DNA from 3 places in the Sporacetigenium sp. TC11 genome. Region 2 is predicted to be linked to each of the others. Evidence: riboswitches for the same ligand, from Rfam matches in the RefSeq annotation. Region 2 holds a riboswitch; each other region holds the start of a gene.
The links. Region 2 has a riboswitch for cyclic di-GMP ahead of ACUSRV_RS02280 (CpsD/CapB family tyrosine-protein kinase). Riboswitches for the same ligand answer to the same signal wherever they lie in the genome.
Positions count from the first base shown of each region.

Region 1: it holds a riboswitch for cyclic di-GMP, as region 2 does, so the genes downstream of both, ACUSRV_RS13175 (flagellar basal body protein) here and ACUSRV_RS02280 (CpsD/CapB family tyrosine-protein kinase) in region 2, are expected to answer to the same signal.
Region 3: it holds a riboswitch for cyclic di-GMP, as region 2 does, so the genes downstream of both, ACUSRV_RS04570 (SH3 domain-containing protein) here and ACUSRV_RS02280 (CpsD/CapB family tyrosine-protein kinase) in region 2, are expected to answer to the same signal.

Region 1 is NZ_JBYVNY010000009.1:127,434-131,898, reverse strand. It holds gene fliT (flagellar protein FliT) at 1-193, shown strand, start outside; gene ACUSRV_RS13185 (flagellin N-terminal helical domain-containing protein) at 296-1,105, shown strand; gene ACUSRV_RS13180 (hypothetical protein) at 1,186-1,902, shown strand; cyclic di-GMP riboswitch class I at 2,114-2,198, shown strand; cyclic di-GMP riboswitch class I at 2,381-2,466, shown strand; gene ACUSRV_RS13175 (flagellar basal body protein) at 2,560-2,877, shown strand; gene flgC (flagellar basal body rod protein FlgC) at 2,882-3,286, shown strand; gene fliE (flagellar hook-basal body complex protein FliE) at 3,296-3,589, shown strand; gene fliF (flagellar basal-body MS-ring/collar protein FliF) at 3,613-4,465, shown strand, end outside.
Region 2 is NZ_JBYVNY010000001.1:461,204-465,668, forward strand. It holds gene ACUSRV_RS02265 (M14 family zinc carboxypeptidase) at 1-1,471, opposite strand, end outside; gene ACUSRV_RS02270 (hypothetical protein) at 1,658-2,218, shown strand; gene ACUSRV_RS02275 (hypothetical protein) at 2,354-2,488, shown strand; gene ACUSRV_RS02280 (CpsD/CapB family tyrosine-protein kinase) at 2,637-3,329, opposite strand; cyclic di-GMP riboswitch class I at 3,384-3,472, opposite strand; gene rsmH (16S rRNA (cytosine(1402)-N(4))-methyltransferase RsmH) at 3,537-4,465, opposite strand, start outside.
Region 3 is NZ_JBYVNY010000002.1:328,552-333,016, reverse strand. It holds gene ACUSRV_RS04570 (SH3 domain-containing protein) at 1-1,500, opposite strand, end outside; cyclic di-GMP riboswitch class I at 1,549-1,643, opposite strand; gene ACUSRV_RS04565 (acyl-CoA thioesterase) at 1,939-2,361, opposite strand; gene ACUSRV_RS04560 (tetratricopeptide repeat protein) at 2,512-3,651, opposite strand; gene ACUSRV_RS04555 (putative selenate ABC transporter substrate-binding protein) at 4,130-4,465, shown strand, end outside.

The DNA.
Region 1 (4,465 bases), on a different contig from region 2:
TATAAACATTTTTAGAGAAAAAGCTATTAAAGAAGGTTTATTAGAAATAGAAAAAGAAATATCAAACTTATTTAATATCAAGGTTCATGAGGCTAAGAATGAACTTATGGAATATAGAATATCAAAACAAGCTAATAACACTTATGCAAATTTAAGCAAAGAAAAATTAAATATTTTTAATAAAAAGGTGTAAAGTTTTTAAGAAACTTACCGATATATATAATGTAGGATACTTGAGCCAAGTATCTATAAATAAGACAAGGATGTCGATTAAAAACTAAGGAGAGTGCAAAAAATGAGAGTAAACACTAATATGAACGCTATGATAGCTCATAGCCAAATGACTAAAAACACTGCATTATCAGGAAATTCTATGGAAAAATTATCTTCAGGTCTTAGAATAACTAAAGCTGGAGATGACGCTGCAGGATTAGCAATCTCTGAAAAAATGAGATCGCAAATAAGAGGTATGGAACAAGCTAATAGAAATACTCAAGATGGTATATCTTTAGTACAAACTGCAGAAGGTGCTTTAGAAGAAGCTGGAAACATAGCTCAAAGAATGAGAGAGTTAACAGTACAAGGTGCAAATGGAACATTAACAGGAGCAGACCAAACTAAAATAGCAACAGAATTAAAGGCGTTAGGTGAAGAAATATTACAAATAGGAGTAGAAACTAAGTTCAATGAAAAAGCTCTTTTAGATGGAACTAATGCTTCAATAACTATACAAGCAGGAGCTAATGCTGAAACAAGAACTGTAGCTTTGTTTGATTTAGAGACTGCAGCAGCAGGAGTTCAAAACTTATTAGTAACTGATACTACAACTGCACAAGCATCACAAGATGCAGTAGATGTTATTTTAGAAAGCATAAGTACTAACAGAGCAAGCTTAGGAGCTACTCAAAATAGATTAGAAGCAACTTCTTCTAACTTAACAACTTCATCTGAAAACTTAACTGCAGCAGAATCAAGAATAAGAGATGTAGATGTAGCTAAAGAAATGGTCAACTTATCTAAATTAAACTTATTAAATCAAGCAGCACAAGCTATGATAGGGCAAGCTAAGCAACAACCAGAAGGTGTAATGCAGTTATTAAGATAATTAATTAGATATAGAGAGTAAAGCGTTGGCTTTACTCTTTATTTTTATCATAAATATAATATAATTGAGGAGTTATTGATATGATAATAAACAATAAATCCGATCTGAAAATATATGAAACAAATCTATCACATTATAAAGATAATAAGCTAGAGACAGGGGACAAAAAAACAGATAATGAAAAGGATATAAAAAAAGATAAAAATAGTAATATAAATCTCGGTGTGTATAACGATATTAGAATACAAGTCAATAGTATGGATTATCAACAGAGAAATATTCAAGAAAAAATATCTTTAATTCAATCTGAAGAACTAAAGATAAGTCAAATAGAAAATTCTCTTGAACAAGCTAAAAAAGTTTATATGCAAGCAATAAATAATGAAAGCAAAGAAAATTCTAAGTATAAAAATGCAATTAAAGACTTTGTTAAGCAAATAGATGATATAAAAAAAGATTTTCAAGGTGACGATGATAGAGAACATAAAGAAAATAAAACAGATTATATATACTTAGATAAAGATACTGCTGATTATAAAACTATCGATATTATAAATAATACTTTGAGGGAAATAACCAGTATAAAAACTAAATTATCTGAATCTAAATCCAACTTAATTGTACTAGAGCAAATGATAGAAGGAGTTAAATCTAAAATTAAAAACAAAGAAAGCTATACAAAAGATTATTTAGATATTATCAAATATACAAAAGAAATTGTTTTGACAAACCCATATAAATATATGAATTCTCAAAATAATATCATTAGTGATATTGTTATTGATATTCTTAAGTAGTTTAAAATAAGAGCATGAGTATGAACTAATTTAAATTCATGCGCATGCTTTTTTTATATAAAAATCAAATTTAAAATACAATTTAGTTAGAATTATTATAGTTGTTAAATTTACTTTATTGCAGAAAAAAAGAAATTTATGTAAAATTTTAAAAAACCCTATTAAAATTTGTAAAAATTACGTATAATGGATTTATAATATATTTACACAAAAATTACATAGGCAAACCTAGAGAAATCTAGTGACGCAAAACTATAGGGACTAAGGTTGTAAAACTATGTCAGCCAGTTGCGAATGAGTTTAAAGCTACTCGTTCTGAGTAGCTTTTTTAGTACATATAAAATGGAAAATTTTGTCACAATTTACCTTAATACATAGTAAAAAAGGTAAAAATAGTATATAATTTAATATATTAGAAATAAGATTGTCAGAAAATGTGCTTATTTGTAAAAAAATGTAAAAAAATTGTACAATTAAAAAATTAAATAGGTAAACCTAGAGAAATCTAGGGACACAAAGCTATAGGGACTACGGTTATTATAACTATGTCAGCCAGTTGCATCCGAGCAGAATTTACATCACTTATGTATCTTTATTTAAGTGCGTTCGTATTTAACTATTCCTTCGGAGTAGTTTTTTTTATATAAGGAGGTAGTCATGAATACATACGATTTAATTAAAATAGGACTAGGCGCTACAGATTTAAGGAGCAAAGCTATAGCTCATAATATAGCAAACATAAATACACCTGGTTACAAAAGAAGGTATGTAAGTTTCGAAGAAACATTAAATAGTGCAACACCTAAAATAGAAGAAAAGGTAGATAATTCAACAAGTATGAGAGTAGATGGAAATAATGTTGATTTGGAAACAGAAAAGGTAAATCAAGCAGCTACAAGTCTTCAATATAATGCATTAGTAACTTTAGCGAACAGTAAGATATCAATAACAAAGAGTGTTATATCTGGGAGGTAATTAAATGAGTGTTTTTAGTGGGATGAGAATAAGTACAAGTGGGTTATCATCAGAAAGGCTTAGAATAGATACAATATCTTCAAATATAGCCAATATGAGTACTACAAGGGGAGCTAATGGAGAGGCATATAGACGTAAAGTTGCAGTATTTGAAGAAAACTTTGATGAAAAAGTAGGGATGTTAGGGGTAAAGGCTGCGGCTATAGAAGATGATAAATCACCATTAAAGCAAGTGTATGACCCATCACATCCAGATGCAAATGAAAAAGGATATGTAGAATATCCAAATGTAGATATATTAGTAGAAATGTCAGATTTAATGGCTGCATCAAGAGCTTATGAATCTAATGTAGATACATTAAATGCTCAAAAAAATATGATATCTAAGGCTTTAGAAATCGGAAGGTAGGGGTAGGGAATGAAGATAACTGAAGTAGCTCAAATTAGTAGTAAGCTAATAAATAATGACAATAAGGTAACAGAACAATCAAACTCAAATTTTTCGGATATATTTAAACAAGCTATAAATAATGTAAATGGGGCCCAAGTAAATTCAGATAATATGGTTCAAAGCTTTATAAAAGGAGAAAACGTAGCAATGCATGATGTTATGCTATCAGCACAAGAAGCACAAATGTCTATGCAATTACTTCTTGAAGTAAGAAACAAGTTTGTTGAAGCATATCAAGAAATAAACAAGGTGCAAATATAGTCTTTTAAGCAAGGAGTAAATAAATGGAACAACAAAATATAATTGAAAAAGTCAAAATTTTCTTGCTTAATAGTGTTGAAAAACTCAAGTCATTAAGCAATGCTAAAAAAATAGCAATTGGAGTAGGAGCAATAGCTGTTATACTTGCCACTATATTTACAGCGACGTATGTTCAGAAAAGTAAGTATGATGTTTTATTTTCAAACCTAGACCCTAAGGATGCAGCAAGTATATCACAGGAACTAGAATCTAGAAAAGTAGATACAAAAATAGAAGGCAATACAATATATGTACCAAAACAAGAGGTAGATAAGTTAAGACTAGAACTTTCACCAACTATAACTAACGGTTCAAAAGGATTTGAACTAATGGATGAAGGATCTTCTATAGGTTTAACAGATGAAGAATTTGAAATCAAGAAACAAAGAATGATTCAAGGAGAAATTGAAAAGACAATAAAAAGCTTTTCCCAAGTAGAAAATGCTAGAGTACATATAACCCAAGGTGAGAAATCTGTATTTGTAAAGGAATCGACACCTGGAAAAGCAGCAGTATACATAACACTAAAACCAGGAACTAATTTAACCAACTCGCAGGTTAAATCAATAGTATCTCTGATATCTGGAAGTACAAACGACATACCTAAGGAAAACGTAGAAGTAGTAGATCAAAATATGAGGCTTTTATCTGAGGGAATATTTGATGAAGATAAACAAAATAATTCTCAAAATGTAGCTAATTTAGATGAAACAAAACAAGCCGAATCTAAACTAAATACTCAGCTAAAAAAATCTATAGTAGATATGTTGGAGCCTATGTTTGGCGCTGGAAAGGTAAAAGTAACTGTTAATACAGACCTTAATTTTGACACTACAG
Region 2 (4,465 bases):
ATGTGCTCGCTTTAAACTTACGAATTAATGGTATTATTTCTCCATTTGGTCCTACTAATTTAGCATTAACTTTACTTGGGTCTTTAATTCCTAAACCATTTTCAATTAAATCTACATACATTCTATAATCAACATTCATGTCTTTTAAGTCTTTAAAGCTGTAATTCCAATCTATTGGTGGTTTTTGTAAGTTTAGTGTTGTTACTTTTTTAGATATACCTTTATACTCTACATACATTGTATATGTTCCAGTGGCTGGTATTTTGTCTTTTTCTATTGCAAATTGCCACTCATAGGTACTTGCTTTAAACTTACGAGTTAATTGTATTACTTGTCCATTTGGTCCTACTAATTTAGCCTTAACGCTACTTGGTTCCTTAATTTCTGAACCATTTTCTGTTATATCCATAATCATTCTATAATCACTATTAACATCCTTTAATTCTTTAAAACTTGTTTCTATATCTCCAACTCTCTTAAAATATAGATTATAACTTTCTTGTGCCAAATAAAGTGGCACATATTTATTTTGATTCCATATTGTACTAAAGTTTGAAAGTGGTACATTTGTTTCACCCACATATGGGCTTAATTCAAGGGTAAATCCTGGCTTTTTAGTTGTTTGAACGAACCAATCTTTAAAACCTTTACCATCATTTATACCATATCCACTATTTACTAAGTCATATCCTGTGAATGATGCTAACTTATTTGCATAAACTTGATCTCTTTGTAATCTAGCAGCATCTTGTCCATACTTCCAGAATATTAGTTCCCCTGAACTATGATAAGAAAGAACCATTTCAGGATTATCATTTCTTACTAAGTTTAATAAACTAATTACTTCCTTTGCTTCTTCTGGTTTATAACCTTTAAACCCAGCATAACTAGGTTTAGTTGGTGTTGAATACGAATACCAGTTTGCATTATATTGACGATTCAAATCTATTCCTTTTGCATTTGCCTTCCAACGCTTAAAGTTTGTACTGCCATTGTTCATAGCAATAATACTTTGATGAACGCTCTTTGGAAACTCCGTTAACCCAGATTGTTGTAATGTAACTCCATCTGGATTTACCATAGGAACGAATGATATAGTTGTTTTATTTAAAATTTCTCTAATATTGTATACAGACCATTTTTCATTATTCTTGTAACCTATAGCTAAATCTTCAAGCATCTTCATAGTCAGTGTTGTACTAATCCACTCTCTAGCATGATGAGATCCGTTAATATGAAGTATTGCATCTCCTGTGCCTAATTTAGCTTCATATATATTGCGTCCATATTCCGATTGTCCTATTACACTTACCTTTATTAAATCTGGATACATTTCTTGAAGTTCAAATAAATCGCTTTCCATTTGGGTGTAGGTATAAGTTTTAGATGTATCTACTACTTTCGTCTGCCCCCAAGATATTTGCGTAAAACATAAAATAAATGAAATTAATAACGTCAAAATTTTCTTCACTGTCTTACCCCCTAAAAATATTATAATATACCTTATATTTACATATTACTACATATTTATTTATATTCCTTTATTTTTTTACATATTCTAAACTTTTCCAAAAATTTATACATTAGATAATAAAATCACTTATAATATATTTCAGTGGAATATTTTTACATTATTTTAAGAGAGGAAGATTTTACTGTGAGAAAAAAAGTCTTAATATTAATAACTTTAGTAATTCTAATGCTGACAGGATGTAAAGGAAATGAAAAAATAACAGAAGAAGAAGAAAATAAAACTTCAACAGAAATGAAAATTAGTGAAGAAAGTTTAAACAAAAAAATCAAGGAAATTGAAGAATTTATTTCTAATAAGAAATATGATGATGCTACTAAATTAATAAAAGAATTAAAATCTAAAAATAGTGATTTGTCTAAAGAATATAACTCTAAATTAAACGATCTAGAAGAAAAAATAACTACAATTAAAAAGAAGGAAAACGCTGAAGAAGCGATAACAGTTAACGAAGCTTTAAAAATACTGAAGGATTTAAATGGAAATGAGTACAATTATACTCTTATAGAAGGTGACGTATTGCCAAAGGAAATAAAGAATAATTATCATGCGTTTATATATGGAAATGAATACAACTCATTTGAAGATGCTATATGTGTACATAAATATACTAAAAAAGTTGTTTCTTATTATCCTGATGGAACAATGGAGGATTTCATAGCATCTAAACCTATAAATTCTAATTAAGAATTTACAGATAAGATAGCTGTAGAATATGCATATAAATATTTTAATAATTACGATGATATTATTTTTTATGAAGGTGACAGTATTCAAGAGTTTAATGGACGTAAATACTATCATACTAGAGAGTATCCTAATATGGAAAATTGGACAGATGAGGAAAGAGAATTTTCAGGTGGTGCCAATTTAGGTGGACCATGGTATTGGGTTCGTGAAGATGGTAGTGGGCTTGAACCTAGTGATACTTTAGCTAATAAAAATGAATATAAATAATTATAATAAAATATATAAAAATATAGCTATAGCTACTGTATCTACAGTAGCTGCTGCTCTAATTGGTGCACGTATGGTTCATAAGAAAATAATATAGTATAACAAAAAATCTCCTAAGTCATATTATAATATGACTTAGGAGATTTCTTTAGTTTCTTTTGCGTTTTTTCTTTGGAATATCTTCCCCATAGTAATAATTTGAATACTTATTCTTGTCTATTTTCATCTTATTAAGAACTGCTCCAAGTATTTTAGCATTAACTTTATTTAAACGCTCTTTAGCTATTTTTGCCATTTCTATATCTACTTCTCCAGAAGCACATACCATTATTACTCCATCGCAATAACTAGATAATACAGCTGCATCAGTTACTATTCCAGCCGGTGGAGTATCTAATATAATATAGTCATAATTATCTTTTAAACTATTAACTAAATTCCTCATCTTGTTAGAACTCAACATCTCTGATGGATTTGGTGGTATCTGGCCAGATGTGATTATATCTAAGTTTTCTATATCAGTTCTTTGAATGCATTCATCAAGGTTTTTATAATCTAAAATAACATCAATCAAGCCGTGTATATTTGTAATTCCAAATTGCTTATGAATACTTGGCCTTCTTAGATCACAATCTAGTACCAAGATTTTCTTTCCTAAGTTAGCAAAGGATACTGCCAAATTACAAGCTGTAGTGCTCTTCCCTTCACCTTGCATTGAACTAGTTACAACTATAGTTTTTATATTTTTATCTATATTACTAAACTCTATACTAGTTCTTATACTTCTATATGCTTCTGATATAGGTGACTTAGGATCTGAATGGGATATAATATTTTTCACAAGTTACCTCCTGTATCTTTAACGTACTTGCGAATCAAAACTCATAGCCGACTTTTCGGCAACTGGCTAGCATAATTATATTAATAAAATTAGCCCCTTTAGCTTTGCGTCTCTAAGTTTCCCTAGATTTGCCTTTATCGAATTTTAATCCTGATTTAAATTTTATCACTTTTCTGATTTATTGCAAACAAAAATCGACTATTTTCTCTATATTTTTTGTGCAACTCTCAATTTTGCACTTCTAGATCTAGGATTTACTTCTATTTCTTCATCTGATGGTAATATAGGTTTTCTACTTATAATTTTTAAAAGAGATTCTTTATCGCATTGACATATAGGAAGTTCCGGTGGACATATACAATCAATAGCCAAATCTTTATAAGCATTTTTAACTATTCTATCCTCTAGAGAATGGAAAGTTATTATACATATTCTACCACCAGGATTTAATATTGAAGTTGCATCTTCTATCATCTCGTTTATTATTCCAAGTTCATTGTTTACTTCTATTCTTATAGCTTGGAAAGTTCTCTTAGCTGGATGAGGGCCGTCCATTCTAGCCTTTTTAGGTACTGCTTTTTTTATTACCTCAACAAGTTCTCCAGTACTTTCTATAGGTTTTTCTTGTCTTTCTTGTACTATAAATTGTGCTATACGCTTAGCCCAATTATCTTCGCCATAGTCTCTTATTATTCTAGCAAGATCTTTCTCGTCATACTCATTTACAACTTCGTATGCAGATAGTGGACTTCTTATATCCATTCTCATATCAAGTGGAGCATCTTGCATATATGAAAAACCTCTTTCGGCTTCATCAAGTTGATGAGATGATACTCCCAAGTCTGCCAAAACTCCATCTATTTTATTAATACCTAAGTTTTCTAATTCTTCTTTTAAATGAACAAAGTTTCTATGAACAAGTTTAACTCTATCAGAATAATCACTAAGTCTTTCTTTTGCAGTATTTATAGCATTTATATCTTGATCAAAGCATACCAAAAGACCATTAGGTCCAAGTTTTTTAACTATTTCCTTAGAGTGACCAGCTCCACCTAATGTACAATCTACATATATACCATCAGGTTTTATATCCAAATTATCTATACATTCATTTAAAAGCACTGATACGTGATGAA
Region 3 (4,465 bases), on a different contig from region 2:
TCCTTTGTATGAATATAAAGTCTGTCCCTGTGCTAGACGAGAAGTTCCATATCCAGTTTCCCACATAGCGTGTGATATTAAATATACAACATCTACATTATGTTTTTTCGATGCATCTATAAATACTTTAGCTTTGTTTTCAAATATGTTTTTTTGATTAGAGTTAAACTTTAAATTGTTTAAATAGCTATTTAACTTCTCTTCAGATATTTCTCTATAATTATTTAACTTTAAAAATTGATACATTCCATTTGGAGTTTTTACAAAATTAACTGGATCTAGATAATATTTTATATCATCTTCAACTGCTCTTGAAAAGCTAGTAAGGGTAATTGCACTTCTAACATTTGCTGAATGTATTACTTGATCTAGTACTACTTGTTTTGCTAAATGTTCCTCTAAAGTATAATTTAAAACCTTTTCCTCAACAGTCCCATTATTACTTCCATAATTATTATCCCCTGTGTTAGGAACATCAGGCTGTGTTGGATTTTGAGTATTATCTGGAATTTTTATTTCATTTAAATATCTGCTTGCTACATTGCCATTTTGATTATTGTACTTTATTTTACTCCATCCATCTTTTTCTGATATTACCTCTACCTTAGTTCCCTTGTTTAATACCGTAACTACTTTGTATGTAGTACTAGGCCCACTTCTCATGTTAAGCCCATCTACATTTACTGTTTTTTGTACAGTAATTATAGGTTGATTATTATCAGGAACCTTAGGTTCATCTGGCTTTTGAGTATTGTCAGGAATTTTTGTAGCATTTAGATACCTACTTGCTACACTACCAGTTTGGTTATTATATTTTATACTACTCCATCCATCTTTTTCTGATATTACTTCTACTTCTACACCTTTATTTAATACACTTATTACCTTATATCTAGTACTTGGTCCCATTCTCATATTAAGATCATTTATATTCACAACCTTTTTTATACTCTTAACCGGTTGTTCATTATTATCTTGTACAATATCTTCTTTAGGTGGTTGTACTGGTTTAGACTCTGTCTTATCATCTAAGAATCTACTTGCTACATGTCCGCTCATATTATTATATTTGACTTGTGACCAACCATCTTTTTCTGATACTACTTCTACCTCTATTCCCTTGTTTAATACCTTATTTACCCTAAATGCAGTACTTGGTCCACTTCTCATGTTTAATCCGTCTATGTTTACTACCTTTTTTAATGTACTTGTACTATCCTGTTGATTAGGTGCATTTCCTATATTTATATATTTCCCAGATACCCATCCTACTTTTCCAGACTTGGCTTCTATTTTATACCATCCATTTGAATTATCTAATATGTTTACATTATCATTCCTTTTTAATTTAAATAAAATTTTATCATTTGTGCTCGGTCCACTTCTTACATTTAACGAAGAAGCTGTAACTACACCCACATTAGGTGCTGCATTAGCATCTATTGCTGCTAATGGAAGTACAGCTAGAGTTGTTAAAATTATTGGCATCTTCTTTTTCAAAAAACCACTCCTTTTTTTAAAATTGTTAGTGCTTATTAATCCGCTCCTTTCGGCAGCTGGCTGACATAATTATACTTATAAGTATAAAATTAGTCCCTGTAGCTTTGCGTCTCTAGGTTTTCCTAGATTTGCCTTTATCGAATTTTTTATATTTTATACTACCCTCTAAAATCAAACTTTATTTGCGTAGTATGCCATTTTATTTAATTATAATATTTTTTAATGCTAATTTCTACATATTATGTAAATAATTACAATATATTTACATAATATTATATTCATTAAATAACAACAAAACCCTTTTAAATTTAACAAAATCTAAGATTAGCTACGCTAATGTCGCCAACGACCTTGAAAGCCAGGGATCTTTCTCAAAATTTGCAGTAAATTGATATAAAAAAAGAAAGTACCAATAATACTTTCTTTTTTTGTATCAACTTATTTTAAGTTTTTTGCATATTCTCTAAGTTTTGCTTCTGCTTCATTTTCTGGTTCTTGTAGAACTATATTGTGAGGCATTTTTTTGCCATCTTCATCAACACATATAAAAGTTGTAAAACCATCTACTATAACCTTTTCTATATCTCCGTTTTTTACAACCTTACCATAAACAGTCATACTAGTATTTCCTGTATAAATAACCTTAGTCTCTAATGTTATTATTTCTCCTTTGTTTACAGGACAAGTAAATTTAAGTCCATGCATTTTTAAACAAACCATATTATCAGGATTTTTGTATGTGCTTGCAGCAGCTATAAATGCGCCTTCTATAAACCATTCAGCCATTCTTCCTGCAAATAAAGTTCCGTGGTGATTTAAATCTTCTGATTTCACTAATTTTGACATTGTATAAGTTTTCATCTTAGGTTCCTCCTTAAATGCTTGCAATATTTTTACATAATAATATATTCATTATGTAATAACAAAACCCTTTTAAATTTGATGAAAAATAAAGTATGTAGATATATTTATACAAAAAAGGAAAGCATTTAATAATGCTTTCCTTTTTAATTAACTATTTAATATTTTTTTAGTTGTAGAATTATTGTATATACTATCTGGAACCTGGTTTATTAGTTCATTTAACTTTTCCCTACATTTTGCTATATCACCTTGTGCTTTATATATCATAGCTATATTATACAATGAGTGATCGTAGTAGTTATCTTTAGCTGTATATCTATTTACATAATTATTGTAGTATTTTAAAGCTGTATCGTAATCTTTTTTAGATTCATAAATGCTACCTAATATATATATAGATTCTGAAACATATAACTTGTCTTTTCCATACTCTGCAAGATATTCAAAGCTTTTTATTGCATCTTTACGTAGGCCTCTTTCTTTTTCGTCTAATGCTTTTTTATAAAGAGCATGTTCATCTGCAATTAAAACTTCTTTTTTAATTATAGGTTTAATGCTTCCGATTTGAGCTTTAAGCTCAGAATTTTCTTCTTTTGATTTTATTAAATCTTCTTTATAACTACCAACTTGTGTATTTAATGTACTAACTTGATTATTTAAATTTGATATTTTATTGTATCCATATATAGATTGACCTATTATTCCTGCTGTTAAAAGAGCAATTACTGCTACAGGTAAACTGTTTTTTTTCTTATTTTTACTGCTCTTTTGTTTTTTGTCCTTTGGATTTTTCTTAGCTGGTTTTTCTATATTTTCATCTATTTTATATACTCTTTTGTCTATAAACTTAATAACAATTTCATTACTTTTATCTAGTGTTAAAGCTTTATTAAAATAATTCCTTGCAATTATTTCATCTTTTCTTTCCATACAAATAAGTCCTAAGACTATGTACGGCTCTATAAGTTGTGGGTATTCCTCTGTTAAGTGTTTAAATATTTGAGTTCCTTCTTCATATAAACCTTCCCTTATAAATCTTATAGCATGATTGTATCTTTCAAGAAAAGTGTCAAAATCCATAGAACTCATAATATCTATATATTTACTTGCAATATCACTTTTTTTATAAGCAAAGCTTTTTGAAAAATAACCTAGAGATCTATCAAAGTTACATTGTAAGAAGTTACACATACCTAGTAAGTTTAATATATCTGTATCTTTTGGATTTAATTTTATAGCTTTGTTAAGTTCACTTATTGAATTTGTAATATCATTGTTTTTTATCATATCTAAAGCGCTATTATATATAGTATAGGAATCTATAACTGCATCTTTTTTATTTCCCTTTTCTATAACTATCTTTTCAAGGCCTTGTAATAATTCATTTATGTTATCACTAGTTAAACTTAATTTATTAAAGGTATTTAGATCAATTTGTGATTTATCTATATTTGAATTTTCATAAGAAAGATTTTCAAAATTTTTAATATCTAAGGCCTTAGGCTTTATGTTTAGTAAATCATCTTTTATATTTATATTATTAATTTTAATCTCCTCCTTTTCGATATATTTCTTGTATATTATACACTATATTGTAATTTTTTTATACATTTAGTATATAACTCTAGTTTTTAATACTTTTTATTATAGATTTTTTCTATATGTAAGTATATAGATATAGATTTTTGAAATTTTACAATACCTATAGAAATACTATACAATAAAATTAAATATACACGGATTTTTATATAATTGGAGGATAATTATGAAAAAAATAATTACAGCTTTATTAGCAGTATTAATGGTAATATCACTTACTGCTTGTAGTTCAAAAACTTCGGAACAGCCTAAGGAAGAAAAAATACTTAAAATAGGTGCAATACCTGATCAAGATGCATCAAAATTAAACAAATCTTTTGATGAACTTGAAAAATATCTTAACGAAAAAGTTGGAGTGCCAGTTGAATTTGTTCCTTCTAGTGATTATGCAGCATTAGTAACTGCTTTTGAAAGAGGAGAAATGCATTTAGCTTGGTTCGGTGGTCTTACAGGAGTTCAAGCAAGAGATTTGGTTCCTAATGCACAAGCTATAGCTCAAAGA